DNA from 4 places in the Bacillus sp. CZDM1 genome. Region 1 is predicted to be linked to each of the others. Evidence: riboswitches for the same ligand, from Rfam matches in the RefSeq annotation. Region 1 holds a riboswitch; each other region holds the start of a gene.
What was found. Region 1 has a riboswitch for S-adenosylmethionine ahead of ACY3XC_RS13770 (O-acetylhomoserine aminocarboxypropyltransferase/cysteine synthase family protein). Riboswitches for the same ligand answer to the same signal wherever they lie in the genome.
Positions count from the first base shown of each region.

Region 2: linked by a shared signal. The riboswitch ahead of mtnW (2,3-diketo-5-methylthiopentyl-1-phosphate enolase) and the one ahead of ACY3XC_RS13770 (O-acetylhomoserine aminocarboxypropyltransferase/cysteine synthase family protein) in region 1 are both predicted to bind S-adenosylmethionine.
Region 3: linked by a shared signal. The riboswitch ahead of metK (methionine adenosyltransferase) and the one ahead of ACY3XC_RS13770 (O-acetylhomoserine aminocarboxypropyltransferase/cysteine synthase family protein) in region 1 are both predicted to bind S-adenosylmethionine.
Region 4: linked by a shared signal. The riboswitch ahead of ACY3XC_RS11260 (phosphoadenylyl-sulfate reductase) and the one ahead of ACY3XC_RS13770 (O-acetylhomoserine aminocarboxypropyltransferase/cysteine synthase family protein) in region 1 are both predicted to bind S-adenosylmethionine.

Region 1 is NZ_JBUESO010000005.1:226,790-234,720, reverse strand. Features, by position in the region: gene sufD (Fe-S cluster assembly protein SufD) at 1-645, opposite strand, end outside; gene sufC (Fe-S cluster assembly ATPase SufC) at 669-1,454, opposite strand; gene ACY3XC_RS13785 (MetQ/NlpA family ABC transporter substrate-binding protein) at 1,885-2,712, opposite strand; gene ACY3XC_RS13780 (methionine ABC transporter permease) at 2,731-3,396, opposite strand; gene ACY3XC_RS13775 (methionine ABC transporter ATP-binding protein) at 3,389-4,414, opposite strand; SAM riboswitch class I at 4,578-4,686, opposite strand; gene ACY3XC_RS13770 (O-acetylhomoserine aminocarboxypropyltransferase/cysteine synthase family protein) at 4,820-6,136, opposite strand; SAM riboswitch class I at 6,205-6,306, opposite strand; gene ACY3XC_RS13765 (thioredoxin family protein) at 6,422-6,730, opposite strand; gene ACY3XC_RS13760 (toprim domain-containing protein) at 6,735-7,091, opposite strand; gene ACY3XC_RS13755 (YusG family protein) at 7,223-7,462, opposite strand; gene gcvH (glycine cleavage system protein GcvH) at 7,578-7,931, opposite strand, start outside.
Region 2 is NZ_JBUESO010000003.1:66,987-74,917, reverse strand. Features, by position in the region: gene ACY3XC_RS08025 (methylthioribulose 1-phosphate dehydratase) at 1-417, opposite strand, end outside; gene ACY3XC_RS08020 (2-hydroxy-3-keto-5-methylthiopentenyl-1-phosphate phosphatase) at 414-1,085, opposite strand; gene mtnW (2,3-diketo-5-methylthiopentyl-1-phosphate enolase) at 1,086-2,288, opposite strand; SAM riboswitch class I at 2,364-2,473, opposite strand; gene ACY3XC_RS08010 (aminotransferase class I/II-fold pyridoxal phosphate-dependent enzyme) at 2,551-3,729, opposite strand; gene ACY3XC_RS08005 (carbon-nitrogen family hydrolase) at 3,846-4,628, shown strand; gene ACY3XC_RS08000 (ATP-binding protein) at 4,666-5,742, opposite strand; gene ACY3XC_RS07995 (thiamine pyrophosphate-dependent enzyme) at 5,897-7,931, opposite strand, start outside.
Region 3 is NZ_JBUESO010000018.1:26,028-33,958, forward strand. Features, by position in the region: gene ACY3XC_RS25630 (alpha/beta hydrolase family protein) at 1-597, shown strand, start outside; gene ACY3XC_RS25635 (DUF2584 domain-containing protein) at 638-880, shown strand; gene pckA (phosphoenolpyruvate carboxykinase (ATP)) at 920-2,506, opposite strand; SAM riboswitch class I at 2,725-2,864, shown strand; gene metK (methionine adenosyltransferase) at 3,253-4,452, shown strand; gene asnB (asparagine synthase (glutamine-hydrolyzing)) at 4,654-6,546, shown strand; gene ACY3XC_RS25655 (gamma carbonic anhydrase) at 6,596-7,108, opposite strand; gene ACY3XC_RS25660 (alpha/beta hydrolase) at 7,189-7,931, shown strand, end outside.
Region 4 is NZ_JBUESO010000004.1:212,299-220,229, forward strand. Features, by position in the region: gene ACY3XC_RS11255 (anion permease) at 1-1,022, opposite strand, end outside; gene ACY3XC_RS11260 (phosphoadenylyl-sulfate reductase) at 1,038-1,754, opposite strand; SAM riboswitch class I at 1,823-1,924, opposite strand; gene cobA (uroporphyrinogen-III C-methyltransferase) at 2,085-2,858, opposite strand; gene ACY3XC_RS11270 (formate/nitrite transporter family protein) at 2,874-3,710, opposite strand; gene nirD (nitrite reductase small subunit NirD) at 3,764-4,090, opposite strand; gene nirB (nitrite reductase large subunit NirB) at 4,109-6,502, opposite strand; gene ACY3XC_RS11285 (CLC_0170 family protein) at 6,721-6,921, opposite strand; gene ACY3XC_RS11290 (Ger(x)C family spore germination protein) at 6,934-7,931, opposite strand, start outside.

The sequences.
Region 1 (7,931 bases):
CACACCATTAGCAGATTCAAGCGTTGACAGATAGTTTTCTACATAAGTTACCGAACTATTATCGTCTGCAACAACAATAACATGATTAAAAAGGTTCGCCTCAGCATGATCATGTAAATAAATAGAATGGATTGGTTCTTTGATTTCAACATTTTTAGGAATGTATAAGAATGCTCCACCATTAATTAGTGCTGCGTGGAAGGCAATCAGGCGATGTTCGTTTGTTTTAACAGCTTCTGTTAACAAGTATTTTTGCACAAGCTCGCTATGTTCACGAAGTGCAGTAAAGATATCTGTGAAAATAACACCTTGCGCTTTTAATTCTTCTGACAAAGAAATATACGCAGGTGTTTGATTCCGCTGAATATATAAGTTCTTAGCCGAAGCCTCATCACCTATTAATGCTTTTACTTCTTCTGGAAGCCCAGCAAGTGTTGTGAAAGCTTCACTTTTTACAGTATGATTATCAAATTGAGTGAAATTCCACTTATCAATTTTTGTTTTATCTGGTCTTGGCATTGGAAGGGTTTCGCTTAACTCAAATGCATTAACACGAAATTCCTCCATCCAAGCGGGCTCGTTCATTTCTTTTGAAAAAGAACGAACAAAATCTTTATCAAATGATAAATTCGTTTCTGTTGTCATGATTATCCTCCTAACGCAAACTCTTACGCTTCTTGCCCAACTGTTTCATCTTCGATTCCGAGCTCTTGCTTGATCCAGTCATATCCTTCTGCTTCTAAGCGTTGTGCTAGTTCTGGTCCGCCTGATTTCACAATACGTCCCTGCATCATAACGTGCACATAGTCAGGAGTGATATAATTTAAAAGTCGTTGATAGTGAGTAATAACTAAACAGCCAAATTCTTCTCCACGCATTTGATTGATTCCTTTTGAAACAACCTTAAGGGCATCAATATCTAATCCTGAGTCAATTTCGTCTAAAATGGCGATTTTTGGCTCAAGCATCATTAATTGAAGAATTTCATTACGCTTCTTCTCTCCACCTGAAAATCCTTCATTTAAATAGCGTTGTGCCATATCAAGATCCATTTCAAGGAATTCCATCTGCTTATCCATTTTGCGAATAAATTTCATTAGTGAAATTTCATTTCCTTCGCCAAGACGGCTGTTAAGAGCAGAACGTAAGAAATCCGCATTTGTAACCCCGTTAATTTCACTTGGATATTGCATTGCTAAAAATAGACCGGCACGAGCTCGCTCGTCTACTTCCATTTCAAGAACGTTTTGATCGTCTAGAGTAATATTTCCGCTCGTTACTTCATATTTTGGATGACCCATAATAGCAGAAGATAAAGTAGATTTACCCGTACCATTTGGTCCCATGATTGCGTGAATTTCTCCACCTTTTATTTCAAGGTTTACACCTTTTAAAATTTCTTTTCCATCAATTTCTACATGTAAATCTTTGATCGTTAATGTTGATCCAGCCATATATATACCTCCGCAAAGATAATTTTGTATCTTGTAGCCTCTGACGCCGGCCGCAAAATTCTATTCTCACTTTATTCTCATTACAATCTTATAACAAATCGAATGTGTTAGCAACTTATAAACAGTATTAACTTTCATGAAAAGATAAAGAAATTTATTTTCACTAAACACAAACCAAATGAGAATGAATAAGTAGACAAGATGTGTCTGTACTATAATAAATTCAGAATTTTAAAACATGTGACCGCTTTATGTATTCACATACGAATAAAATCATAACGTATTTATCTCTATTTTGCCAAGACTTCCTCATTATTATTTCCTACCTATTTTTACCTATTTTATTGGTTTCATGTAAGCAAAATAAAAATAGAAGAAAGCCAGTAAGTTCTCCTTAACTGGCTTTTGTGACTTTCTTCAATATTATTTCTTATTCAGATACCGTTACCGCACCTTGGTATTTTTCAAGAATGAAATCTTGGATTTCCTTTGAGCGAAGGACTTCAACAAGAGCCTTGATTTCTTCTCGGTCTTTATCCTCTGAACGGACAACTACTAGGTTTGCAGGAACAACATCATCACCTTCAAATGCAATTCCATACTTTCCAATGTCAACATTGCCTTCTAATGCGTAGTTCGTATTAATAACCACCGCATCCCCTTCACCACTTTCGAATGAAGTAGCTAATAATTTTGCTTCAATTAATGTTGAGAAATCAAGATTCTTTGGATTTTCAACAATATCCTCAACTCTTGCATTTTCGCCAACGCCTTCTTTAAGCTTAATTAAACCTTCTTTTTCAAAAATCGGTAAAATTCGTCCATGGTCACTTAGTGAGTCACTCATAATAATTTTTGCACCATTTGGAAGGTCTTTCAAACTTTTATATTCTTTAGAATATATGCCAATAGGTTCTTTATGAATTTCACCAACACTCACAAAGTCAAAATCCTTATTTTCCTCCATTTGCAAGGCTAAATACCCTGGTGTTTGGAAATAGTTTGCATCAAGGTCTTTATCTCTTAACGTTACGTTTGGAAGAATATAGTCTTGAAAAACCTGTACTTCTAAATCAATACCTTTTTCCTTTAATAAGGGTTTTGCCGCGTCTAGCACTTCCGCATGTGGTACAGCAGATGCACCAACAACTAATTTCTTGTTACCAGCTGAATCTGATGAATCGTCTTTTTCACCACCGCAAGCTGTTAATGCGATTGTTAAAATTGCTAATACTATAAAACTAATTATTTTTTTCATCTTCTTACACTCCTCCAGTTATCGTTTATCTGTTTTCTTTGTAAAATAATCTCCAATAAATTGGATAATAAATACCAAAATTAATATCGCAACCGTTGCAACTAGCGTAACAATTGGTCTGTTGCGCTGAAAACCTTCTAGATATGCGAAATGTCCAAGTCCGCCAGCACCAATGACCCCGGCCATTGCAGTAAAGCCAACTAGCGAAATAGCTGTGACTGTAATCCCTGAAATTAATGCCGGCAATGATTCTGGTATTAGGACTTTAAATATGAGATGACCATGTGTTGCACCCATCGATTGTGATGCCTCAATAACACCTTTATCGATTTCCCTAAGAGCGATTTCTACCATACGTGCATAAAAAGGAGCTGCACCAATAATTAGCGCCGGCAGGGCCGCGTTTGCACCGAGGATAGTATCAAGTAAAAATTTTGTAAACGGAATTAATAAAATGATTAAGATAATAAACGGGATGGATCTGAAAATATTTACAAAGCTTCCAATGATGACATTTATAGTCCGATTCGCCCATAAATTCCCTTCCGCCGTTAAAAATAATAGCAAGCCGAGAAGCAACCCTAAGACAAATGTGGCAAACACTGAAATGGAAGTCATATAAATGGTTTCACCTGTTGCAGCTAATAAATTTTCCCATTTTACTATTTCCATAAAGTTAGCCATTACTGATCACCTCCACTCCGATTTGCTGAGAATGAATATAATCAATGGCTTTCTGTATTTCGTTCGCTTGTCCATCCAAATGGATAAATAATGTTCCATATGATCCGTTTTGCGTGTGCGAAATTTTCCCTTGAAGAATATTTACAATGACATCATAATCTCGGACGATATTTGTGATTAGTGGCTGTTCTGTTGATTCCCCAACGAACGAAAGCTGGACCACTTTTCCTTGTGGAAAAAGTTCAAGTAGGTGTTCAATTGTTTCTCTGGTTTCTTCAGGTTCAGTAACCTGTTGGACAAATCGTTTCGTAATTGGCTGCTGCGGATGTTTAAACACATCCAAAACAGAACCGAGTTCGACGATTTTCCCACTTTCCATCACCGCAACCCGGTGGCAGATTTTTCGAATGACATGCATTTCATGTGTAATTAAGACAATCGTTAAACCAAGACGTTTATTGATATCTACTAACAATTCCAAAATGGAATCTGTTGTTTGCGGATCAAGAGCTGATGTTGCTTCATCACAAAGCAGTACTTTAGGATTATTGGCAAGTGCCCTGGCAATACCAACCCGTTGCTTTTGTCCACCACTAAGCTGTGATGGATACGCATTTTCTCTTCCCTCCAGGCCAACTAGCTTAACTAGCTCCGCGACCTTTTTCTTTCTTTGCGGTCCATTTACTCCAGCGATTTCTAAAGGAAAAGCAATATTCTCACTAACTGTCCTTGACCAAAGCAGATTAAAATGCTGAAAGATCATACTAATTTCCTGACGTGCTTTTCTGAGCTGGCTGCCTCTAATTTTTGATATAACCCGACCAGCAACCGTAACAGAACCCGCTGTTGGAAGCTCTAGTCCATTAAGCATTCGTATTAAGGTACTTTTACCAGCACCGCTATATCCGATTACACCAAAAATTTCTCCTTCTTTTATCTCTAAGTTCACATCATCGACTGCTTTAAGCTGTCCCTGTTTAGAAGGGAACACTTTTTGGACATCTTTTATAGAAATCATTCCATCACCTACTTTTATCCAATTAAAAATGAATTGCAAAAACTTCAACCAGATTGTACTTCTTAAATATAGGGTTTGATTGTTTTCGTAAAAACATTCTTATAGTAGAAAAATAAAAAACCTTTCTGCATTGGGCAGAAAGGCATCATAAATAAAAACCTTTCTCCCATCTTCCAAAGCAATCGCTTTGTGTGAATTGGCACCATTTCAATATAAATATTGACGGTTGCCGGGCTTCATCGGGCACATCCCTCCACCTCTCTTGATAAGAGCTATAGCATTCTATATTTAATTATTACGTTCACGAATTTAAGCAATCATTTTGGTACGAAAGTAATCTTATCACGGATAAAAAGTAGTGTCAAACAAATTTTCTTCATATTTTGAATAAACATTAATCTTACTTTATGCTTTTGCTTTGATGGAAGAAACACCTGTGGCAGCCTCAATCGCTGATTCTAGATCTTCGATCAGGTCCTCCACATTTTCGATGCCAATGGAAAGTCGAATTAAATCCTCCGAAACACCCGCTGACTTTAGTCCTTCTGCATCTAGCTGCTGGTGAGTGGTGCTGGCAGGATGGATAATTAAGCTTTTTGCATCGCCAACATTCGCTACATGGGCAAAAAGTGTAATACAATCAATTAATTTTGCTCCTGCATCTCTTCCACCTTTTATACCAAAAACAATCATAGATCCTGCACCCTTAGGTAAATACTTACTTGCCAATTCATAATCAGGATGTGAAGTGTGACCAGGGTAAGATACCCACTCTACTGCAGGATGCTTTACTAAATAATTCACTACTTCCTTGGTATTAGCAACATGTTCCTTCATTCTGACATGCAGGGTTTCAAGACCGAGCGTGAATTGAAACGCGTTTTGTGGACTTAATGCAGGTCCTAAATCACGTAATAACTGAACACGTGCTTTAATAATATAGGCAACAGCACCTAATGCTTCTGCATATACAAGATCATGATAACTCGGGTCAGGAGTAGTAAAACCAGGGAATTTTGGTGAATTCCAATCAAACTTTCCTCCATCTACAATAACTCCGCCTGTTGAAGTGCCATTCCCTAAAAGCCATTTCGTCGCTGAATGAATTACAACATCTGCGCCATATTCTATCGGTCTGCATAGGTATGGTGTAGCAAAGGTATTATCAATAATTAATGGAACTCCTGCTTCATGAGCAATTTCTGCTACTTTTTCAATATCAAGAATTCTTAAAGATGGATTACCAATCGTTTCAGCAAATACAGCTTTTGTTTTATCATTGATTGCTGCGCGGAAGTTTTCCGGATTTTCCGGGTCAACAAACTTAACCTTGATTCCATATTTAGGAAGTGTAACAGCAAATAAATTGTATGTTCCACCATATAAATTGGATGCAGAAACGATTTCATCACCCGCTTCAGCAATATTTAGGATGGCCAAGGTAATCGCAGCCATTCCGCTCGCAACCGCTAGCGCCCCTACTCCACCTTCCAACAGAGCAACTCTTTCTTCGAAAACAGTTGTTGTCGGATTATGGATTCGAGTATATATGTATCCAGTTTCTTTCAATGCAAAAAGATTTGCTGCATGTTCCGTATTTTTAAATTGGTAGGCATTATTTTGGTAAATCGGTACGGCCCGTGCTCCTGTTACTGGGTCTGGTGCCAATCCGCCGTGAACACTCAAAGTTTCAAAACGATAATTTTTTTGATTTTCCCCCATACTAACACTCCTCCATTTTTTTTAATACTGAAACTTAAAACCCCCTCTTTAAGAAGAGGGGGTCTCTCTCCTTATCTGCCAGAGTAGTAACTCTGCTGGAATTAGCACCGTGTTGTCAAACCGGTTGCCGGGCATCGCAGGGCCAGTCCCTCCGCCTCTCTGGATAAGAATTTATTGAATTGTAAGATTAATTGAATATTTTAAAAGAATAATACACTAAATCATGGAAATCTTCAATACCTTTAGGAATAATTCCAATAAAAAAACAGATAACAAGTACCTGTTTTAGTTAAAATGATGTTTTATTTTTTCATATAAATACGGAACGGATTGAAAAGCATAGATTGTATCTGCTATCTCCCCATTTTTTATAAAAATAAGGCAGGGAACACTTTCAATTTCAAACTGTTTCGCAAGATCTGAGTGATAATTCAAATTGACTTTTCCGATTTGTACATCAATCATTTTCTCAATAATTTGGAGCATTCTTGATGCTACCTGACAAGTACCACATAAAGGGGTATAGAAGTAAATGAGTCCAGATGAATGATTTTTTAAAAATGTTGATACTTCATCAAGGTTCCAATCGTTCATTATTTTAACCCATCTCTAAAAATTCAGAATGAACATCGATATTAGCGCCTAAAAGAACGGTAGCTAGATGGTACACTGGAGCAGTTGCTACTTCGCGGTACATTCTGTCTATATAGATATGTTCGGCTTGAGGGAACTCCCTTTTCAATTGTTTGCGCAGCTTTTCACCAGCATCATCAGCATCAACAAGGATATAGACCTCTTTATCTTCAAGAGAATCAATTAATTCATCCAATTTTGACATACTAATGGTACCATTTGTACAAACAATGTCCATCGGTTCTTTCAGGATACTTTTTACCTTTTTCTTATCTGATTTTCCTTCAACAATCAGAACTTTATCACCATACGTATCACTCATCATTCATCACCTATACGAAAGAAAGTTATTTGTTGATGTTAACATATTCAATAAATTTAATAACGTGTCTATATGTTAACTATACCACGATTGACCTTTTGATAATAGGTGTTTGCTTGTAAGTACTTATACTAGCACCATCCACCATCATCACAATCTGTATATTTTGCATCTGGCTGTTCAGTAACTGTCACATTCTGAAAAATCTTCCGTTGCTCTACTTCAAATCGTTGATCTAATTGAAAAGTCATGTCCCCTGGTAACTGTATCTTACCAATAGAGGTATTATCTAGAAATAATTCCATCTCACCATTTTTCATTTTACCAACTACTCGATCTGTCACATCAATTTTCTGCTGTTTCAATGTCATTCCAAGATCCCCTTTTAATTAAAGTTTATTCTATTATCCCCTAGATTTAGAATATACAAGATGCGAAATTTTCCCATTAAAAAAACACCTTGAGGATCAAGGTGTTTTGGTATTATTAGTCTTCTTTAATCATTGCTTCATATTGTTCTGCTGTCATTAAGTTGTCCAATTCACTGCTATTAGAAGGCTCAATGACAATCATCCAAGCTTTTTCATATGGAGAATCGTTTACGAATTCAGGACTGTCACTTAAATCTTCATTCACCTCAACAACCTTACCACTTAGCGGCGCATATAATTCAGAAACTGTTTTCACAGATTCAACACTGCCAAAAGGCTCATCAGCAGTCACTTCATCGCCCACTTCAGGAAGCTCAACGAAAACGATATCGCCTAACTCAGATTGTGCAAAATGAGTGATCCCTACACGGACTGTTTCTCCTTCAAGTTTTACCCACTCATGTTCTTC
Region 2 (7,931 bases), on a different contig from region 1:
GATGATTGGAATCGTCAACACTGCGTCCTCTTCCCACATATTAAAAGCCTTAATCAGTTCCTGACCCTTAAATGTTACCTCCCCTTGGTTCCCATATAGCTCAGAAATCACGTTATTATCAATAGTGTGTACATGAAGACTACAGCCTGCATTCGTTCTTCGGTATATTTCGACGTGAAGCAGCGTTTCTGCAGATGGTCTCAAGTGTGTTTCTTCAACTGCATGCCCAAATTCATTAACCAGCAAAAAGTCCTCTTCTGTTCGTTTGCGTTTATCCTTACCACTTGCAGTTACCAGAAACTGTAGAGGATCATCACTAACCTTAATAGCAAGGTTACCGCTAGTTCCCATAAACCAATCCCGCTCAGCCAGTTCATCTTTTATGTCAGCTAACTCCAGCCATTTTTCCTTTATCATGATGTCCTCTGCACCTCAATTCGATTTTTAATTTCTTCTATACAGTCATGAAAAGTAGTAAATCCTTTATAATTTAAATCCCATTCAGAACATTTTTCTTCTAGGAGATCTCTAGCCAACACAAAATCAGCATGTTTAGCTGCTTCAAGATCGGTGACCGAGTCACCAATTACGATCGTAAAGCATTCTTCATCCTGGTTTATCTTCCGAATAATACTAGGTTTGCAGCAGCCGCATTCGTTTTGACAGTAAGAATCACAAGTATATGGCCAAAGTATTTTTATGTTTTCCCCTGAAAAGTCACTGTGGTTACAATAAATCCCTTCAAAAGGGCCGAACTTTTCAAGAATGGGATATACAAAGAAATCAATTCCACCGCTGACAACATAAAGGGGTATATCTTCGGTTCTAGCAAATTCAACAAATTCAGAAAACCCATCACGAATCTTAGCATTTTCGATCGCAAATTTTGTAATTTCATCTCTTTGGTTACTTGGTAATTCAGAGAATAATTTCCCTACACCCTCACTAATTGAAATTTTCTGCGATAAAATTTGGTCTTTAATTTCAACCCAATTAGCAGGTGCAAATTTTTTCATGATTGCGATGATATTATCACTTTCAGTAATCGTTCCATCAAAATCACAGTAAATGACTGGCCTCATCATTTATACTGACACCTCAGCATTTCCCCATAACTGCAGTGCAGTCTTTAGCTCAGGATACATTTCTGCCCCTTCCACTAATGTCTTTCCTTGAAGATTCACTTCAATAGCTTGTCGGAATGCTAAACCGCCGCCACGCGCACCATTAGGATGACCGTGAACTCCGCCTCCAGCGTTGATCACTGAGTCTATACCGAAATCCCGAATCAGGAGTGGTACCAACCCTGGATGTATTCCTGCAGAAGGGACAGGAAATGAATTTTTTATTGTATCTTTTTTTGTTAATTCTTCTGCAATTGATATTGCTGATGATTTCTCCAATGCCACAGTTCCATATGGTGATGGAAATAATGACAAGTCCGCACCAGCAAGCCGGAGCAGTTTACCTAATAACAAAGAATGTGAAAGACCATAAAACGCAGAGGATGTTAATGCACCACTTACAGCAGGATGAGCCATTAATGGTAAAGCAATTTGGTCGTCTTCACGCAGCTCCTGTAATACATCCAATCCATAAGCAAACACATTAAATAATAACAGGTCCGCTCCAAGCTCCTTCGCTTTCCTCGCTTTGTCCTTTAGCTGGGATGTTCGGCCTGTTAGGTTTACTGCGTACAAAGTACGATGTCCTGTTTGTTCATAGACTTCCTGTAATATTTTATTGCCTGCTGTTATTCTTTTTTCAAAAGGGGTTAATTCATTTTCAAAGAGAATTTCATCATCCTTAACAAAATCAACACCGCCTAGAGCCTGTTGCTTTAGCTGTTCAGTTAGGAAATTCAAGTCCTTACCAAGTACCCCTTTAAAGATGCTCATTAATAACGGACGATTATAAATACCGAGCTTTTCTCTTAATCCTCCAATACCAAATCTAGGACCAGGAAATTTATTTTTTAGTTCATCCTTAAACTGTAAGTCAAGTAATTTTATTTTTCCATCTAATGAAAGTTTTCCAAAAACAGTAGTCAGAATCGCAGGAATATCATCTGAAAAATTGATGGCTGGATAGGCAATATGTATGAGTGACTGTTCCTCTGTTAAACCTTCAGTCGACACCACCCTGCCTTTGTGCTTACGTAATTGACTCTGTTCTAGTTCTGGCAAGTTCGTCCATGAACCGACAGTCAAACCTAAAGCTATTTCCTCTGCTTTTTTTTCAAGATTTTTTTCACCGTGTACTAGGTATGTGGCAATTATTTCAGACAATTTTAATCTTCCTTTCTTCGAAAAACATAAAAAACCTCTTCGCAAAAGAAGAGGTTAGCATCGCAAACTAACATCTTCTCATCTTTCAGCCTTTTTGCTGCAAGATTTAGCACCGTGCTTAACATTGTGTTAAGTCGGTTGCCGGGCTTCATCGGGCTTTTCCCTCCGCCTGCTCTTGATAAGAAAACGATCGTATTATTTACTATTATCACGTTAATAAACTATATTTTGGATTATCCCAAGAATTATATTTTTTGTCAATCTATTTTTTAAAAATTTCCAACTTACTAATTCTTCTCACTGCTTCTTCTAAACGTTCCTCACTTGTGAGTAAACCGACTCGGACATAGCCTTCACCTAGTTCACCAAATGCAATCCCAGGTGCCACTGCAATATGTGCTTGTTCTAGCAGGATGTCAGCAAATTCAGTAGAGGTTAGTCCCTCAGGAACTTTTAGCCAAGCAAAAAACGATCCCTTTGGAGCCGTAACATCCCAGCCCAGCGAACAGAGCCCCTCAATCAAGACATTTCTTCTGCGCTCATAAAGATTATTTAAATCTCGAACACAATCCTGCGGACCTGTTAATGCTTCAGCGGCAGCTTCCTGAATACCGCCAAAAATACTGCAATAGAGATGGTCTTGAATAAGCTCAATCGCTGAAATAACACTGCTATTGCCTACAGCGAAGCCGACACGCCAGCCTGCCATGTTATAGGTTTTAGACAGAGTATATATTTCAATACCAACTTCTTTTGCCCCATCAATTTGTAAAAAGCTCAATGGCTTTTCCTCATCAAATCCTATTGCACCGTAAGCAAAATCATGAACAACACAAATATCATGCTGGTTTGCAAGATGAACAGTTTCCTCAAAGAACTCCTTAGTTGCTGCTGCCCCTGTTGGGTTGTTAGGATAATTAAGGAACATTAATTTTGCCTTTTCTATTGCCTCAGAAGGTAATTCACTAAAGTCAGGCAGAAAATTATTTGTTTCACGGAGAGGCATCGTTACCATTTCCGCCTTTGCCAGCGCTACCCCAGATAAGTAATCTGGATATCCTGGATCTGGTACAAGAATTGTATCACCAGGATTTAAAAGGCATTGTGGTATTTCCACCAATCCAGCCTTACCGCCAAACAAAATCGCCACTTCGTTATCAGGATTAAGGGTAACACCATACTCTCTTTGATAAAAGTCAGCTGCAGCCTGTTTTAAGTAGGTATGACCTTGAAAAGGAGAATACTTATGATTCACAGGATTAGCCGCTGCTTCCTGCATTTTTTTTACAATATGATTTGGAGTGGCCTGATCAGGGTTCCCTTGACCTAAATTAATAACATCATAGCCCTCTTCAATGTATTTCCCTACCTTTTTTACTAAAGAAGCAAAAAACTGCTTCGGAAGATTATTTAATATTTGCGATGTTGGAAATTGTTTCATCTTGTCACCTGCTTAATTTATTTCATTTTGTTGTTGAATTCTAGTCACAAATGATATAACTTTTAATACATCTTGTAAAGAAAAAATTCTAAAAAATTAAAATGAGGTGAATATTAGTGAAATTTAAAATATCTTGTTTGCAGATGGACATTGCCTTTGGTAATCCAACTGAAAACTATCAAAAGGCAGAAAGATTAATTAAAGAAGCAATGAAAGAAAATCCTGATATCATTGTTTTTCCAGAGCTGTGGACAACAGGCTATGATTTGACACGACTTGAAACGATCGCTGATAAGGGTGCAGCCAATACCATTGATTTTTTAAAAAAGGCAGCAATAAAATATCAGGTTCACTTTGTAGGCGGTTCTGTGGCAAATCAGGGTGAACAGGGAGTAAAGAATACCCTTCTTATCATCAATAATAAAGGGCACCTCGTCCATTCATATAGCAAACTACATCTTTTCAAATTGATGGACGAACATCTTTACCTCGAAGCTGGAGAGGAGATAGGGTTATTCGATTTGGATAATAGCACTTTTGGCGGAGTAATCTGTTATGATATTCGTTTTCCAGAGTGGATTCGTGCGCATACCTCTAAAGGAGCTGAAGCCCTTTTCGTTGTTGCAGAATGGCCTGCCCCCCGTTTAACGCATTGGAGGTCGCTGCTCATTGCCAGAGCAATTGAAAACCAATGTTTCGTTATTGCATGTAATCGCTCAGGCAATGATCCAAATAATGAATTTGCAGGTCATTCTATGATTATCGACCCATGGGGAGACGTAATAGCAGAAGCAGGAGCGACTGAGGAAATACTGTCTTCGGTAATTGAGTTAGATTTAGTTAAAGATATTCGTAAACAAATACCAATTTTTGAAGATAGAAGACCTGATTTGTACTAATCTAAAAAACCACTTCCTTATATAGAAAGTGGTTTTTCTATTTATTTAAAAAATGATTTATTGGTAACGTAATCTTAAATATTGTTCCCTTTCTCTCTTCACTTTCAACTTGAATATTCCCAGTATGTTCCTCAATAATTCGGTAACTGACCATTAAACCTAAACCCGTACCTTTTTCTTTTGTGGTATAAAAGGGTTCTCCAAGTTTTTTTATTTTATCCTTTGGAATCCCCATTCCTTCATCTTGAATACATATTTGTACATTTTGTTCCTCAGTTTTATTTATCGTAATTGTAATTTGTCCACCGTTCGGCATGACTTCAATAGCATTTTTTATTAGATTAATAAAAACCTTTTTCAGTTGATTGGGCTCGCAGTAAACGAATGGCAAATTGGCTTCATAGTCTGTATTAAATTGAACATTGTAAAGCACCGCTTGAGGACTTAATAAATCAACTGTCTCCCTCATAATTTGACAGACGTCTTTCTCCTGAAATCTAATTTCCTGAGGTTTTGCCAGGATTAGAAACTCATTAATAATCGAATCAATTCTTGCTAACTCGGAGGTAATGACATCGTAATACATAGAATGTTCAGGTTTAATACTAGGCTTTAGTAATTGAATAAACCCCTTTAATGCAGTCATTGGATTTCTTATTTCGTGTGCAATTCCAGCAGCAAGCTCACCAACAATACTTAATCGATCAGACATTCTCAACTGTTCCTGCATTTTAGCTTTTTCCGTTACATCAATAATAACAGTTAGATTTAGACCATCAATAATTCGGCGCTTGGTCGAGTAATCAAAATGTTTAACTGTCCCGTCAATCATTTCCATTACCATTGTGGAACATTGCCTGCCAATTTGCGTAGCTTGTTCGATATGATTCATAATTTCCTGCTTTTTCTCTTCTACAGTATTAAATAAATCTAACAGGGACTTTCCTAACAGTCTATCTTTTGAAAGACCAAAGATTCTTTCTCCAGAGTAATTGATATCGACAATTTGATACTTGTCATTCCATAATATCAGTCCGTCCATCGAATCTTCAAAAATTCTTTGGAATTTTTGTTCACTAGGCAATGCCTCGTTCTGTTTCGCTGTATTTCCCACTAACTCACCCGCCTCACGAAACCCAAAATAAGGTAATATCATACTATACCTATATTCTACATTATTAAATAAAATCCTTTTTTACTTGACAAATTTATTACAATGAAAAACATAAAAAAGGTAAAGCGCAAAATTCCCGCTTTACCTATACCATTTAAAGGAATGGATTTTCGTGCTTTGCTTTTAAACGCTGCCATCTTTTTTCAACTTCTGCTTCAAATTCCTCTAAGATTGATTTGTTTTCTTCTTTAAGTAGGTGTTTTGTTTTACCCATGTATTTAAGCCACTCAGAAATAGTCACACGTTTGTTTTTATCTTCTGGGTTATAGGTAATGCTGGTAACACCTTGCTCGACCTCATACAGAGGGAAGAAACAAGAATTTACAGCTTGCTCCAAAATCGTTGCCCCATAACGGTCCTCGGATTTCCAGTTAAGTGGACAGGTAATAAGGATTTTCCCATAAACCGTACCAACGTTTTGTGCATACCATTGAGCTTTTGCACCCTTTTTAATTAAGTCTTGAGGGAAAGCTTCCGCCCCTGTAAATACATAAGGAATATTGGTGGCCGCCATAATTTGCGCGGTGTCTTTATGGTGGAATCCTTTTCCTTTCTGTGCCTTACCAACTCCCGATGTGCTAGTCATATGACCTAACGGAGTAGAATAAGACATTTGTGAGCCTGTATTCATATAACCTTCATTATCATATTCAAGCATAATGAGCTTATGTCCACGAAGAGCTGTACCAATAGCAGAACCCATACCAATGTCCATACCGCCATCTCCGGTAATCATGACAAACGTCGCATCATCAGATACTTCTACTTCACCACGGCGTTTTAATTCAAGGAATGCTTCAAGTGTTCCTGATAGTGTAGCAGCACCATTTTGGAAAAGGTTATGAATCATGGTTTGTTTATGAGAGCTATGCGGATATGAAGTTGTCGTAACATAGGCACATCCTGTTTGGAATAATGTGACGATATCACCTTCAATCCCTTTAAAGAAAAGTTCCAATCCTGCAAAAATCCCACAGCCTGGACATGCTCCGTGTCCTGAAGCAATTCGCTTAGGTTTACCAGTTAGTGCACGAAGAGGCGGGATTTTAACCTTAAGTTTATTTGTTTCTTCATCCATTTTCACATCAATTAAACCAGATTTGTATACATCACCATGCTGTGGTGTGATAACCGGCTTAAGAACTTTTTCCGGGTTGCCTGGTACATGACCATAATAATCAAATGGCTTTTCGGCAAATCCTTTTTCCATCGCCTCAATCGTCATTTCAAAGAATTTTTGTGCATCGGAAGCGTAGAAATCTTTACCCCCTAAACCGAAAACTCGACTTAAAACGATTGTTTGATTTTCCCGGTCTTCTTGAAGGGCAGATTTCACTTCATGGGTTAAATTCGGTCCATTTGCTCCATAGGAATCTGCACGTTCACCAACCAATAATGCTTTTACATTTTTAAGGGCTTCACGAATTTCCTTCGCTGGGAAAGGACGGATAACATTTGGACTGATTACTCCAGCTTTAATTCCTTTAGCACGTAATTCATCAACTACATCTTTCGCTGATTCACCAGCAGAGTTTAAGAGGAATAATGCAACATCAGCATCTTCCATTTTATATAAATCAAGTACTGAATATTCACGGCCGGAAATACGGGCATATTCAGCTGCAACCTCTTTATAAACCTCACCCGCGGCGTAAATGGCTTCAGATTGCTGGAAATTGTTATTGATTAGGTCATCACCATTCATATGAGCACCAATTGTTACTGGATACTTTGGATCTCTCGCAAAATGATAGTCTGTTGGACATTCACCTACAAATTTCTGCACAACACTACGGTCCTTGAAATACTCAACTCTTCGCTTTTGATGTGAAGTGAAGAATCCATCGTAGGCAACGATAACCGGCAGACGGACCTTAGAATGTTCAGCAATTTTCAGAGCCATAATATTCATATCATAAACAGCTTGCGGCGTACTAGCTGTTAAGATAACCCAGCCAGTATTTAACGCAAAGTAAAGGTCAGAGTGATCACCTCTTATATCAAGAGGTCCACTGACTGCACGTGTTACAAGATTCATGACCATTGGAAAGCGGGTTCCAGATTGAACGGGCAGCTGTTCTATCATATAAAGAAGGCCATTTGCACTTGTTGCATTGAATACTCTAGCA
Region 3 (7,931 bases), on a different contig from region 1:
CCTTCAAGAATTGCACAATTTGCCTCTGAGGGATTCATCGTATTTGCTCCCTATTATCGAGGGAATCAAGGAGGGGAGGGGAATGAAGATTTTGCTGGAGAGGATAGACACGACGCATTTACAGCCTTTGAGCTATTAAGAACAATACCTGGGGTGAGAGATATCCATGTATTTGGTTTTTCCCGAGGTGGTGTAATGGCATTGATGACAGGAGTTGAGTTTCCTGAGGCAGCTTCCATTGTGACTTGGGGCGGAGTAAGTGACATGTTTTTAACATACGAAGAAAGAAAAGACTTACGGAAGATGCTAAAAAGGGTCATTGGCGGTACACCGGGGAAATATCCAACAAGATATGAGGAACGAACTCCTCTCTATGAGCTTGAAAGGATTAAAGCTCCTGTTCTCATCATCCACGGGGTAAAAGACCATAATGTATCCGTGGAGCATGCCTACAGACTTGAACGCAGACTAAGGATACTAGATAAGCAGGTGGAATCCTGGTATTTTGATGAGTATACTCACTACTTCCCTCCAGTGGTAAACAGAAAAATCGTGAAGGATTTATCGAAGTGGATGAAAAATCAAATCAAAAGATGATAAAATAATGGTAAGTCCAAAAGCTGAGGAGCGGATACATATGGGTATGCCCTTTGAGTTAAATACATTGATTGTAACAAAAGGCAGAGAGAAGAGAGTTGAAGAAAACCTTTTCCAATTAGAAAAAGAAGGCTATAGACTTTATCCAATTGATATTCCGATTGATGTTAGAAAAACTCTTGAAAGCGATACGAGCGGAACAGCTGTGATTAAAAAAGTAGAATGGCAAAATAGCAGCACGATGATCACCTACCAATTAATTTCATTAAATTCCACGAATTAAAAAAAACGCCCTTATCGATTAACGATAAGGGCTTTCACTTTAAGCGATCGGACCGCCTTTTGATTCTATTTCTGCAGAGACCTTCGTGAATTTCTTGAAGTTTTCACGGAATTTACCTGCTAATTCTTTCGCTTTCATTTCATATGTCTGTGGGTCTGCCCATGTTTTGCTTGGCTGCAAGACCTCATCAGGAACACCAGCAATGTGGAGTGGAATATTTAGACCGAAAATATCGTCTCTAACTGTTTCAACTAGGTTTAGTTCTCCTTCAAGTGCAGCCTGAATCATAGCTCTTGTGTAGGATAGCTTCATCCGGCTGCCGACTCCGTATTCCCCGCCAGTCCAGCCAGTATTCACTAAAAAGACATTAGCATTATGCTCAAGAATTTTTTCACCTAGCATTTCGGCATAACGTGTTGCAGGCAAAGGTAGAAATGGTGCACCAAAGCATGTTGAGAAGGTTGCTTCAGGTGATGTAACACCACGCTCTGTACCTGCTAATTTTGATGTATAGCCACTTAAGAAATGAAACATGGCTTGCTCTTTCGTTAATTTTGAGATTGGAGGCAGTACACCAAATGCATCGGCTGTTAAAAAGACAATGGTATTCGGATGGCCTGCAATACTTGGCTTCACAATATTATCAATCGCTTCAATCGGATAGGCTGCCCGTGTATTTTCAGTTAGTGTCGCATCGTCATAGTCTGCAATTCTAGTTTCCGGATTAAGCACAACATTTTCAAGTACAGAACCAAAACGGATGGCATCGAAGATTTGTGGTTCTTTTTCACGAGATAAATTAATGGTTTTTGCATAGCAGCCACCTTCAATATTGAAGACGCCGTTTGACGACCAACCATGCTCATCATCACCAATTAAGCGACGTTTAGGGTCTGCAGATAAGGTGGTTTTACCTGTCCCAGAAAGGCCAAAGAACAGAGCAACATCACCTTCAACACCAATATTTGACGAACAATGCATGGAGAAAATATTATTCTCAGGCAATAGGTAATTCATAATTGAAAAAATGGACTTTTTCATTTCACCTGCATATTCAGTTCCACCAATTAATATCGTACGTTTCTCAAAAGAGATGATAATAAAGGTTTCAGACTTTGTTCCATCAACGGCAGGATTTGCTTTGAAGTTTGGAGCAGAAATCACGTTGAAACCGGCTTTATGTGTCAGTAATTCTTCTGCATTTGGGCGGATAAACAATTGATGCGCAAATAGATTATGCCATGCAAATTCATTCACAACTTGAATTGGCAATTGTGTCTTTTTATCTGCACCCGCAAAACCTTTAAACACAAATATTTCTTCTTTTTCTTTTAAGTAGTCTAAAACTTTATGATAGAGGTTGTTAAAAACATCTTCCGAAATTGGCTGGTTTAATTGACCCCAATCGATTTTATCCTTTATAGATTCTTCCATTACAATAAATTTGTCTTGTGGAGATCGTCCTGTATATTTACCTGTAGATACACTAATGGCACCAGTAGAGGTTAATTTTCCTTCATTCCTTGATAAGACTTTTTCCACTAATTGAGGTACTGACAATTGAATGTGAACATTATTTTCTTCTAACAATTGACTTAATTCATTTGGAACATATACGGAATTCATCAGAGAAAACCCTTCCTTTTTTGTTTTTTAATATTCATTATATTTACGAATAGTATAACACATTGAACTGAATAGTCTATACTAATTAGAGAATTTAGGTTGTATTATTTACTATAATGTAGAAGTGGGAAAAATTCATATTTTTACCCTTAATTTGCTAAAAAAAATATTGACAATGTTCGACATGTTCAAGTATGATTTTAATTTGAACGGATACTCTCTTATCCTGAGCTGGTGGAGGGACAGGCCCTATGAAACCCAGCAACCTGCTTTATGAGAAATGGATCGCATATTCGATTCAATTCTCAAGTGCGAAGGTGCTAATCTGACGCAAGGCTTTGACCTTGAACGATAAGAGTGAAAGGCCCGGAACAACCTTTCCTCATGTGGTAAGGTTTTTTGTTTTGTATAAGACCTTTTATTTAATGTGCTAATAAAGGCTCTTTTCTTATACTTTGCTGCTATTGTAGATTGAGGCCCTTGTTGAGCAATGAATTGTTGCAAAAGAATTTTCATTGTAAGAAAAGAGCTGCAACCTTAATCTCAAGCACAAAAATAAATTGTTCCGCGTTAAAATCGGATTTAGGATTTTAACAACAATTTTATGAAAACAGCCTTAATAAAAATCCTTTGTTTATTTCATACTAAGGGAATGAGTACCGTATCAATAATGTCAGTGGTTCAAGAAGTATTCCTGTAACCTTCATGTGAACCTTGATTTATCTCATAATATAGGAGGAAATCAGATGTCAAGAAACGCACGTTTGTTCACTTCTGAATCAGTAACGGAAGGTCATCCAGATAAAATCTGTGACCAAATTTCTGATTCGATTTTAGATGCAATTTTAGCAAAGGATGCAAATGCTCGGGTTGCTTGTGAAACTTCTGTAACAACTGGTTTAGTTTTAGTTGCAGGGGAAATTACTACATCTACTTACGTTGATATTCCAAAAATCGTTCGTGAAACGGTGAAGGGTATCGGGTACGATCGTGCTAAATATGGTTTTGATTCCGAGACCTGTGCAGTATTAACCTCAATCGGTGAACAAAGTCCTGACATCGCAATGGGTGTTGATCAGGCACTTGAGGCACGTGAAGGACTAATGTCTGATGAAGAAATTGAAGCAATTGGAGCAGGGGACCAAGGCTTAATGTTTGGTTTTGCTTGTAATGAAACAAATGAGCTTATGCCTCTTCCAATCTCTCTTGCACATAAGCTTGCTCGTAAGTTAACAGAGGTAAGAAAAGATAAAGTTCTTGAATACCTTCGTCCCGATGGAAAAACTCAAGTAACCGTTGAGTATGATGAAAATGATAAGCCTGTTCGAATTGATACGATTGTCATTTCAACTCAGCATAATCCAGAGGTAACATTGGAGCAAATCCAACGTAACTTGAAGGAATATGTTATTAATCCAGTGGTACCAAAGGAATTAATCGATGAAAATACAAAATACTTTATCAACCCAACAGGACGTTTCGTTATTGGCGGACCTCAAGGGGATGCTGGGTTAACAGGACGTAAAATCATTGTTGATACATATGGCGGATATGCTCGTCATGGCGGAGGTGCTTTCTCCGGTAAGGATCCTACAAAGGTTGACCGTTCTGCGGCCTATGCAGCACGTTATGTTGCGAAGAATATTGTAGCAGCAGGACTTGCTGATAAAGTTGAAGTACAGCTTGCCTATGCAATTGGTGTAGCAAGACCCGTTTCAATTGCTGTTGATACATTTGGTACTGGCAAAGTGAGCGAAGATGTATTAGTTGAACTGGTAGGTTCAAACTTTGACCTTCGTCCTGCTGGAATCATTAAAATGTTGGATCTTCGCCGCCCAATCTATAAACAAACAGCTGCATATGGTCATTTTGGCCGTACTGATGTTGATCTTCCTTGGGAGCGTACAGACAAAGCAGACACTTTGCGTCAACAAGCAAATATTTAACCAAAATACAGGGGAGTTGCATTTTACATGTAACTCTCTTTTTCATTTAGTCGTCTAAGTTTAGGGCAATGTGTTTATGTAAAAACTGTTTATACCTGAATTTTCCTACCTTTCACACTGCCATTTTTCAAATAATAGTGGTAGGATAAGAGAGTATGTTTTTTAGATTGGATATTTAGATTGGAGTAGGTGACGTACATAATGTGTGGTTTTATTGGTTGTGTACACGACAAGGAACAAAACTATCGTGATGAACAAAAACAACAATTCAAAAATATGAACGATATTATTACCCATCGTGGACCTGATGATGATGGCTTTTTTTATGATGATCATATTCAATTTGGCTTTCGCCGTTTAAGTATTATTGATATTGAATGTGGACATCAGCCATTAACATATGAAAATGAGCGTTATTGGATTATTTTTAACGGTGAGGTTTACAACTACGTAGAACTTCGTGAAGAATTGCTCAAAGAGGGCTTACAGTTTGCCACAAATTCAGATACAGAAGTCATTATTGCTCTATACAGCCATTTGAAAGAAAAGGCGGTAGAAAAATTACGCGGGATGTTTGCCTTTACGATTTGGGATAAACAAGAACAGACACTATTTGGTGCCAGAGACCCATTTGGGATTAAACCATACTTTTATTTTGTGGATGAAGAGAGAACTTTCTTTGCTTCTGAGAAAAAGAGTATCCTTTTAGCCCTTGAAAATGATGTTTTAGACTATGATTCACTTCAGCACTATTTGACTTATCAGTTTGTCCCTGAGCCTAATACGATGTCTAAAGGTATTCATAAGTTGGAGCCAGGACATTATTTTACGAAAAAGATTGGCTCGCCAATGGAGATCAAGAGGTATTGGAAAGCGCATTTTAACCCGATCCAAAAATCAGAGTCAGATTTTATTAAAGAAATACAAGATGTGTTAATAGATTCAGTAAAAATGCATATGAGAAGTGATGTTCCGGTCGGTTCTTTTCTTTCAGGCGGAATAGATTCTTCGATTATTGCATCCATTGCGAAACAATTTCACCCAGCTATTAAGACGTTTTCTGTTGGTTTCGAGTACCAGGGATTCAGTGAAATCGATGTAGCAAAGGAAACAGCAGAAAAGTTGGGTGTAGAAAATATCAGCTATGTGATAACACCACAGGAATACATGAATGAACTTCCGAAAATCATGTGGCATATGGATGATCCCCTTGCTGACCCTGCCTGCATCCCGCTTTACTTTGTTGCGCGTGAAGCAAGGAAGCATGTAACCGTCGTTCTTTCTGGTGAAGGGGCTGATGAATTGTTTGGCGGCTACAATATTTACCGGGAGCCGCAGGATTTAGATATGTTTAATAAAATCCCAAGAGTAGGAAAAGTATTGTTAAAAAGGATTGCGAACATGATGCCTGAGGGAATGAAGGGTAAAAGCTTTATTGAACGCGGTGTAACTCCTATGGAGGAACGCTATATTGGCAATGCGAAAATGTTCACTGAGGAAGAAAAGAGAGAATTGCTTTCCGTCTATCGTGAAGGCTTACATTACACAGATATCACTAAACCACTTTATACAGAATCAAGGGGCTATGATCCTGTTGACACCATGCAATACATTGATATTCATACTTGGATGCGCGGGGATATTCTTTTGAAGGCTGATAAAATGACGATGGCGCATTCATTAGAGCTTCGTGTTCCATTTTTGGATAAAGTAGTGTTTGATACAGCGTCCAAAATACCAACAAGCTTGAAAACGGCTAATGGTACGACAAAGTATATCTTGCGAAAAGCTGCTGAAGGAATTGTCCCTGAGCATGTATTAAACCGTAAGAAACTTGGTTTCCCAGTGCCAATTCGCCATTGGCTGAAGAATGAAATGAATGAGTGGGCAAAAACAATTATTCGCGAAAGCAGCACAGAGCATTTAATCAATAAATCTTATGTTTTAAAACTTCTTGAGGATCATTGCCAAGGAAAAGCTGATAACAGCCGTAAAATCTGGACCGTTCTTATTTTTATGATTTGGCATCAAGTATATGTAGAAGGCAAGTATTCCTTTTCAGGACAAAAAGAACTGCTGACAATGAAACATTAAGATAATAAGAAAGCACCCATAAAAAATTTATGGGTGCTTTTCTATACTATTATTTTTGTAATGACTTATAATATTGAGCTTTTTCTGCATATTCTGTATAAATCCTGTTCATTTCACTAATGTCATGTTCATTTAATTCTCTAATAACTTTTGCAGGTCTGCCAAATGCTAATGTATTAGGAGGGATTTTTTTACCTTGCGGCACGAGACTGCCTGCACCTATAAAGGCTCCTTCTCCGATTTCGGCCTGATCTAGAATAATCGAACCCATCCCGATTAAAGCCTTTTTACGAATAATGCAGCTATGGAGAATAACCTGATGTCCAACCGTTACTTCATCCTCTAAAATCAATGGATTATTCGGGCTTTGGTGCAATACAGAGTTGTCTTGAATATTTACTTTTTTCCCAATAACAGTAGGTGCGACATCTCCTCGAATGACGGAGTTAAACCAGACGCTCGATTCCTCGCCTATTTCAACATCACCTGTAATAGTAGTAAAATCTGCAAGGAATGCAGAATCTGCAATTTTTGGATACTTTCCTTTGTAGGGATAGATCATATTCGTCGCTCCTTTTTGACTGAAATACATATTCAATTTAATATTATACTAAATAGAATATTTTTCTAGGGGGAAAAACTATGTGGAAGTGGGAAGCAGAAGGGGAAGCGAAGGCTGTGATTGTGATGGTTCATGGTGCAATGGAACATCATCGACGTTACGGCTGGCTCATTGAAATGTGGCGCAGGTCCGGATTTCATGTCATCATGGGTGATCTTCCTGGGCAGGGTATGACAACAAGATCCCGCAGGGGCCATATAGATTCTTTTGATGAGTATCTAAGTGAAGTGAAGGATTGGATTAAAGCAGCCTATCGTTATGAATTGCCTGTTTTTTTGTTTGGGCATAGTATGGGAGGCTTAATTGCTATTCGGTTGCTACAGGAAGAAAAAATGGACTTAGCTGGAGTCATTCTCTCTTCTCCATGTCTCGGACTTATGCAATCACCATCCAAATTTTTAGATTTACTATCACATGGAATTAATGTGGTTTTTCCTTCTTTTCGAATGAATTCAGGAATAACGGTTGATATGGCCACCCGCAACAAGGATGTTATAGAGGCAGATGCCGATGATACTCTCTACATAACAAAAGTCTCTGTTAGATGGTACCGTGAATTAGTTGAGGCCATGAAAGAGGCATTTCTGTCTATTGAAGGCACCAAGGATGTGCCGATGCTGGTCATGCAAGCCGGCGATGATAAAATTGTTAATAAAGCTCCTGTTAAGGAGTGGTTCAACCATGCACCTTTATCAGAAAAAAGGTTTAAAGAATGGCCAAAGCATTATCATGAAATTTTTAATGAACCAGAACGGGAAGATAT
Region 4 (7,931 bases), on a different contig from region 1:
TTTTTCATTAGTGACAAAACACCGAATACGGAGATTAAGACACCTGCCATCGCAACAATTGGATAGAAGTTATGCTCTATCAGCATTTGGATAAGTGTGTAAGAAAGCACCATAGATAATACAGGTGATACGATCCACACAGTAAGCAGCTGAACCACTATACCCTTTTTTAGAACTGACTTGCCATGTTTGGCAAAGCCAATACCGATAATCGAAGATGTCGTGATTTGTGTCAGTGGCACAGGTATGCCGAAGACAGAGGCTGCCGTAACGATCGCTGCTCCTGTCCCAGAAATGACACAACCCTCTTCCAGCCGAAGCGTGGTAATTTTCTTTCCATTCGTTTCGAGAACACGATGGCCTAACAGAATCGCACCAGCTGCAACAAAAAGCCCGCCCCAGAAAATACCGTCACTTGTAGACATGATGGCAGCACCGACTAGCGGTCCTACAGCATTAGCGACATTGTTCATTCCCGCCGAAAAGGCTTCAAATAATCCCATACAAACGACAAGAACTGAAAGATACGGAACGGCTTTTGGCGCTTCCATCCAGCGTTTTAGCATCCTGTTTTTTAATAGCTTAGTAGAAAAGATGGCGATTATAAATGCTGCAACAGGCGTTAGCAGCCAAAAGACCATAATCCATGCCAAACTGCCGACAAATACTGATTGATAGACAATTCCGGCCCCAACGACGGATCCTACTGCTACCTCACTTGTTGAAAGTGGAATCCCGAAAATATTTGCTAAAAATAACGCTAGCGCAGCAGATGCTAAAACAATAAGAGCAATGGGTACGGTAAAGGTACTACTCGGAACAATCCCGCTTCCAATCGTTTTCACCACTTCCCCGCCGCCAAGCCAGGCACCAAGAAAAACGGTAATACCGCATAAAAACAATGCCAGCCTTTTATTAACTACACCTGCTCCGTAGGAAATCCCCATCGAAGCTGCTGCACCACTAGCACCAATATTGAATGCAAAAAATAATCCTATGATAACCGCAATAATTGTGAGCAAACTATAAGCCCCCTTTTAGGATGTGTGCAAGCCACACTCCGTCTTGCCGCTTCCCGTCCAGCGTCCTGCACGTGAATCACCGTCTGCCGAAACAGGCTGTGTACAAGGAAAACAGCCGATACTAGGGTAATTTTGATCGTGCAAGGTATTGTAAGGGAGATCTTTTTCCTTGATATAGGACCAAACTTCATCCCAAGTCCAGTAAATCAGCGGACAGATTTTAATGTTTTGAAACTTTTCATCTTTATTTAGGAATTCTGTGTTTGCTCTTGTCGGTGATTGTTCTCTGCGAAGTCCTGAAATCCACGCTTGTTTTGCCGTTAGTGTCTCCCTTAATGGAATCACTTTACGTATATTACAGCATTGGTTAGGCTCCCTCTTCCATAGCGCTGATCCATATTGTTCACGTTGTTCATCTAAGGTTAGCTTTGGAAGTTTCCGCTCAATTTTCAATGAAGGAAACCGTTGTTCCATTTTATTAATAACCTCATAGGTTTCCGGAAAGTGTAATCCTGTATCCAAGAAAACGATATGCGCATCTGGCTTCACCTGCTGGATGAGGTCGATTAATACGATCGCCTCTGCACCAAAGCTGGATGCATAGACAATTTGTTCTTCTGGATATGAGCTGTAAGCCCACTCCAGTACCGATTTTGCTCCCTTCGTTTTATTCTCGGTTGGGAAAGAACCTGATATTTGACTCCAATTTTCATACGTAACTGGTGTAGTCATGTCTATAAACCTCCTTTGTCCATCAAAAAGCCTTCCCAAAAAGGAAAGGCATCTCACGTTTGTTTAACGCCTTATCTTCCAAAATGAAGTTCATTTTGCTGGAATTAGCACCTTACACAGCAGGTTGCCGGGCTTCATCGGACCAGTCCCTCAGCCTCTCTTGATAAGTATTTGGTAATTGTTGAAATTAATCCTACCATACCAATAGGATTTGTGTAAATAAAAAAATATAAAATTTAGAAAAATTATTTTTCACACTTTTACTACATCAAAAAACAAAAAAAACGTCCTGGACTCATGTACCCCCAGAACGGTTTATTTGCTACTACTTTAAGCCATGGTTGCATAGCTTTCTTTATTCACTTTTGCTCCTATTAAATTTATTTTTTCACGGAAGGTGACGACTTCTCCAACAACGATCATGGCAGGATTTTCAATTTCTTCTTTTTCAACTATGTCTACAATAGAACTCAACGTTCCTGTTACGGTACGCTGTGCACTTGTTGTCCCTTGCTGTATGATCGCAACAGGGGTCTCCGCTTTTTTACCATGCTTCATTAATTCCTCGCAAATATATGGGAGATTTGTCATTCCCATGTAGATTGCCAGAGTATCTACAGCTGTTGCTAGACCCTTCCAATTTATGTCGTCAGGTTTCCCCTTTGGCTTGTGACCCGTTACAATAGCAAAAGAGCTTCCTAATTCACGATGAGTGATCGGAATTCCAGCATAAGCAGGAGCGGCTACTCCTGCTGTTATCCCGGGAACTACTTCGACTGGCAGACACTGTTCAACCAAAGCTTCTACTTCCTCAGCTCCGCGTCCAAATACGAAAGGATCTCCACCTTTTAATCGAACAACATTTTTCCCCTGTTTTGTGTATTTGACTAGAAGATGATTAATGGTTTCTTGCTGAAGTGTATGGTAATTCGGTTTTTTCCCACAATAAATGAGATGGCAATCTCGTTTTGCTTCCACTAAAAGCTCTGGATTAACCAGCCGGTCATAAAGAATCACGTCTGCTTTCTGAATACATCGTAACGCCTTAACTGTTATTAAATCAGGGTCACCAGGACCTGCTCCAACGATATATGCCTTTCCCATAATCATCCCTCCTTCTTATCGCTGTGTACTCGGTATCACCGCCTTTGTTTGTGGCAGTTCTAGAATATTTTGCGATTCTGTCTTTTTATGAGTGTAATAGAGCGCCATTCCTGTAAAAAGAACACCGCTGACTAAATTGCCAATTAATACGGGGATTTGATTCCATACCCACCAATCTGTAATTGTGACATCCGCACCCAGTATCATGCCAGCTGGAATGACAAACATATTCACCACTGCGTGCTCAAAGCCCTGGGCAAAAAAGATTAAGATTGGAAGCCACATTGCTGCAATTTTCCCCATGACAGACTTCGTGGTCATAGCCATTACCGCACCAAGAGTAACCATCCAATTACAGAGCATCGCTTTTACAAATACGACCAGTAAGCCTTCAGAACCAAGACTTTTGTATCCTAACGTTTTGGCTTCGGCCACTGCGAGGATTTTTGCTGCAACAGCATGATTGGTAACTTGGCCAAACTGTGTGACTGCAATGATATATAGAATGGCATACATAACTGCTCCTAGAACATGCCCAATAATGACCCAAAACCAATTTTTCATCATTTGTGCAGCTGTAGCTTTTTTCGCCATCACCGCAACAGGAATTAGTGCGAAACTACCAGTAACTAATTCCAACCCAAGTAGAATGATAATGACAAAAGCAGCTGGAAAAAGTAATGCTCCGACAATTCCTAATCCTGTTTGGACCTCTGCAGTAAAAGCTAATGTCGTGCCAAATCCGAGCAATGCTCCACCTAGAGCTCCGCGGATTAGTAAATCCTTCACTGGTAATTTTGCCTTACCTTCACCTGCCTGAATCATACTTTCCACAACTTGATTTGGACTCACAATTGACAAGGTATCACTCCCCATATTCAGATTCGTTCACTATGAATCTCTTATCAATCCCTTATTAAGATATAGACTTGATCCCCTTTGAGTTCAACTGGATAGGACTGAACGCAGCCTACATCTGGCGCCTGGACTTTGCCGTCCTTTACGCTGATTTTCCAATCGTGCATCGGGCAAAATACATATTCACCGCTTAGTATCCCTTCGGCAAGGACGCCGCCTTTATGGGGACAGCGGTTCTCAATGGCTCGGATTTCCCCATTTTCCAATTTAAAAACAGCAATTTCCTTACTTCCGATGGTGACTGTTTTCCCTAACTTTTGCGGTAAGTCTGCAACTTCCCCGATGAACACGCTGCGTAATGTTTTTTCCATTATCCCCAACTCCCCCAATCGTCATATTTTTACAGTCTGATATAAGTCTCTTATGAGATTTTTATTGTGAATCGCTTCTTTCCATGGATCTTGAACCACAGACAAAGCCTCACCAATTCGATTATTGTATTCCTTCACCAGTAACTCATCGGATAGGACTTCTCTAATATGCTCTAACCCTAAGCGGTCCACCCAAGCGGAAGTTCTTTCTAAATATTTAGCACTTTCACGATAATATTGGAGGAAGGCCCCAATCATTTCTACCAACTCATCTCCTGTTTTGAACTTGAACAACAGATCCCCTTCGCGTAAATGAGTCCCTCCATTGCCGCCAACATACATTTCCCATGCACCTTCTACACCGACAACACCTACATCTTTAATTCCGCTTTCTGCACAGTTACGGGGACAGGCTGACACAGCCATTTTCACTTTATGAGGAGTGTTTAAGCCTTCAAATTTCCTTTCTAGTCTGATTCCCATCCCAATTGAATCCTGGGTGCCAAACCGGCAATAATTTTCCCCTACACAGGTTTTTACTGTGCGAAGTCCTTTAGAGTAAGCTGACCCCGATGGCATATCGAGTTCTTTCCAAATCTTAGGCAGGTCCTCTTTATTCACTCCTAGCAAATCGATTCGCTGACCACCGGTGACCTTAATCATGCCAACCTTATATTTATCCGCCACATCGGCAATTTTTCGTAAGTCCCCGGAGGTTGTAACGCCGCCATACATTCTTGGAACAACGGAATAGGTCCCATCCTTTTGGATATTCGCATGCATTCTTTCATTGACATATCTAGCTTCTTTTTCGTCTTGGTAATGCAGCGGATCAATCATTCCTAAATAATAATTAAGAGCTGGTTTACATTTCGAACAGCCATCTGTTTTCCACTCCAGCACGTTCATTACCTCGCGAATATGTGTCAGCCCTTTTTCACGAATTTCCGCCAAGACCTCATCTCTTGAGAATGTCGTACAGCCACAGATTGCTTCCTTTTGGTCTGCCTGATATTGATCACCAAGTGTACAAGCAAGTAAATCAGAAACAAGTGTCTTACAGCCTCCACATGAACGGGATGCGTTCGTACAGCCTTTTACCTGGTCTACTGTCGTTAATCCATTTGCTTTTATGGCCTCTACAATTGTTCCTTTCGTAACACCATTACAGCCGCAAATGAGCTCTTCATCTGACATACTGGCAGCCACATTTACTTCAGATTCAACTCTTTGTTCAGATTCTAAATATTCCTCAATAGCCGCGCCATTTTTGATAAAATTAAACAACTTGTTACCATCCTTCGTATCACCAAACAAGACAGCCCCGGCAATTTTCCCGTTTTCAATTAAGACCTTTTTATAAACACCGTGCCAATCGTCGTAGGTTTTATATACTTTTGTACTTTCATCCTCATTGATTTTCCCTGCTGAGAAAACATCTACACCGGAAACTTTTAATTGAGTGGACAGGACTGACCCTTGGTAGCCTTCATCCTGTATCCCACAGATTCTTTTTGCTAACACTTGTCCTTGTTGATATAACGGTGCCACTAATCCATAGGCAATCCCGCGGTGCTCGGCACATTCCCCAACAGCAAACACATTCGGGACTTCTGTTTCTAAATAATCATTCACTAGGATTCCGCGGTTAACGGGTATTCCAGCTTCTAGGGCCAAAGCGACATTCGGCTTAATTCCAACGGCCATTACTACTAAATCAGCTTTAATATTGCTGCCATCAGAAAACTTTAATCCTGTAACATGCTTTCTCCCGGTAATTTCTGCGGTATTTTTTTGTAAAATAAAGTTCATGCCCTGTTTCTCTAATTCTGCTTGCAGTAACTTCCCTGCCGTTCGATCTAATTGACGCTCCATTAAGTAATCATAAATATGAATGACATCTACCTCCATCCCGAGGTTAAGAAGCCCTCTTGCTGCTTCCAAGCCTAGTAACCCGCCGCCAATCACTGCCGCCTTTTTATATCTTTTTGAATATTCAATCATTTCTTCGCAGTCTTTTATATTCCGAAACGCCTTAACCCCTGCCTTATCTGCACCAGGAAGTGGAAGCATGAATGGGTTAGAACCTGTTGCAATAATTAATTGATCATAGGGCTCTATTCGCCCTTTTTCAGTGCTCACTCTTTGTGTTTTCGTATTAATGGATGTAACACTCTCTCCGGGATAAAATCTGATCTTATTATCTTCGTACCATTCCCAATCATTTAAAGTGATGTCACTCACCGAAGTACCACCCTGCAGCACCTTAGATAACTGAATTCGGTTATAATTCGGATAAGGCTCTGTGCCAAAAATCGTAATTTCAAATCCATCTGGGTTAATTTTCAACACTTCTTCTACAGCTCTAACCCCTGCCATACCATTCCCTATGAGGACGAGTTTTTGTTTTACCATGTGAACACCTTCCTTGTTTGATTTGAATCATCTGAATTATTTATAACATTGTGACAACTTCATTAACATGAGTTTGAAAGGTTATCTAACACATTATTTCAACGCTTTAACCTGATAAAGTGTGTTATAAACCCTTATTTCACAGTCGTGATAACGGATACATTTTTATAAAATTCCATAAAAAAATTGGACCTCAAAATTGAAGTCCAAAAACAAAATCACCACATGAAACGGGTGTATATAAAATCCGCTGCAATTAATCCAAAGCCAATAGAAATATTGATCCATCCTAATAATTTTGAAACTGTCTTTTCTTTTTTCAAGGAAGCATTTCGACATGCCTTTACATCAGTAAGAAGGATTAATCCCCCTGTCACCCAGCAGATTACGATTACATAATTTAAATATCCAATATACATCAAAGAAACTCCTTATTTAGATTTCATACCAACGCGGTGAATATGGGAATCAACCATTATATCAAACGTAACAGTCTGATAAATTTCATCCCATTTTTCCTTTGTTTTTACGTTTTTGTTCCAATATTGTGGAAATTTAGCTCGAAAGTGTTCACCAAACCCAAAAATATCAGATTTTGTTTTTTGCGTCTTAGCAATTAATTTTTCAATCGATTTTTTTGTGTTTTTTGATGCTTCCTTTTCAATTTTTTTCAGGATCGCAGAATTGGAGAGCTGGATTTTCGCACTTTCCTTTTCATCTATCTCACTTTCATACTGTATTTTAATAGAGACATGCGGTCTGCCATTATTAAGTGTGACTTTCGTTCTTGTTTTCCGGCTAACAGCCCTTACTAAAACAGATTCATTCCTGCCAGGCACCTCTACAAAGGCTCCATACCCACCTCTGCCGATTCCTCGTACTGCCATAAAAACACCTATTTCTAAAGGAGATGTCTTTCCCACCATCTTATCACCATGAAAATATGCAAGACCGTTAAGTTGGATGGTAGACTTTTCTTTTAGTGCTAGATAAGGCAGGTAAGTCTCCTGCCCTTTACTAGAGTAAAGGGTCCAAAATAGACCAATGAAATTGGGTGGAAATTTCCCTATTGCCGTTAAATTATCCACTATATCTGCTAAATATAGGGATGGAACACGTTCCAGTTCCGGAGTTAAATTCATATATTTTGAAGCTGATTCTTTCGATACCACTAGAGAAGCAGTTCTGCGAATTTCAGGATTACGTCTAAGAAAATCATTAAATTGGCTTGTTCCTCCACTGGCTATTTCCTCACTGAGGACAATAATCCGCAGATGTCCTAGAAAAACTTCATCCGCAACTTCCTGCTGCAAATTAAGCATGGCATCCTGAAAGGTATGACCCACGACTTCTAAAACCAAAACTGGTTTTACCGAACCCCCAGTCTGCTGCGGACCTAGAGGTATTCTACCAGGAATCGCAATTTGCG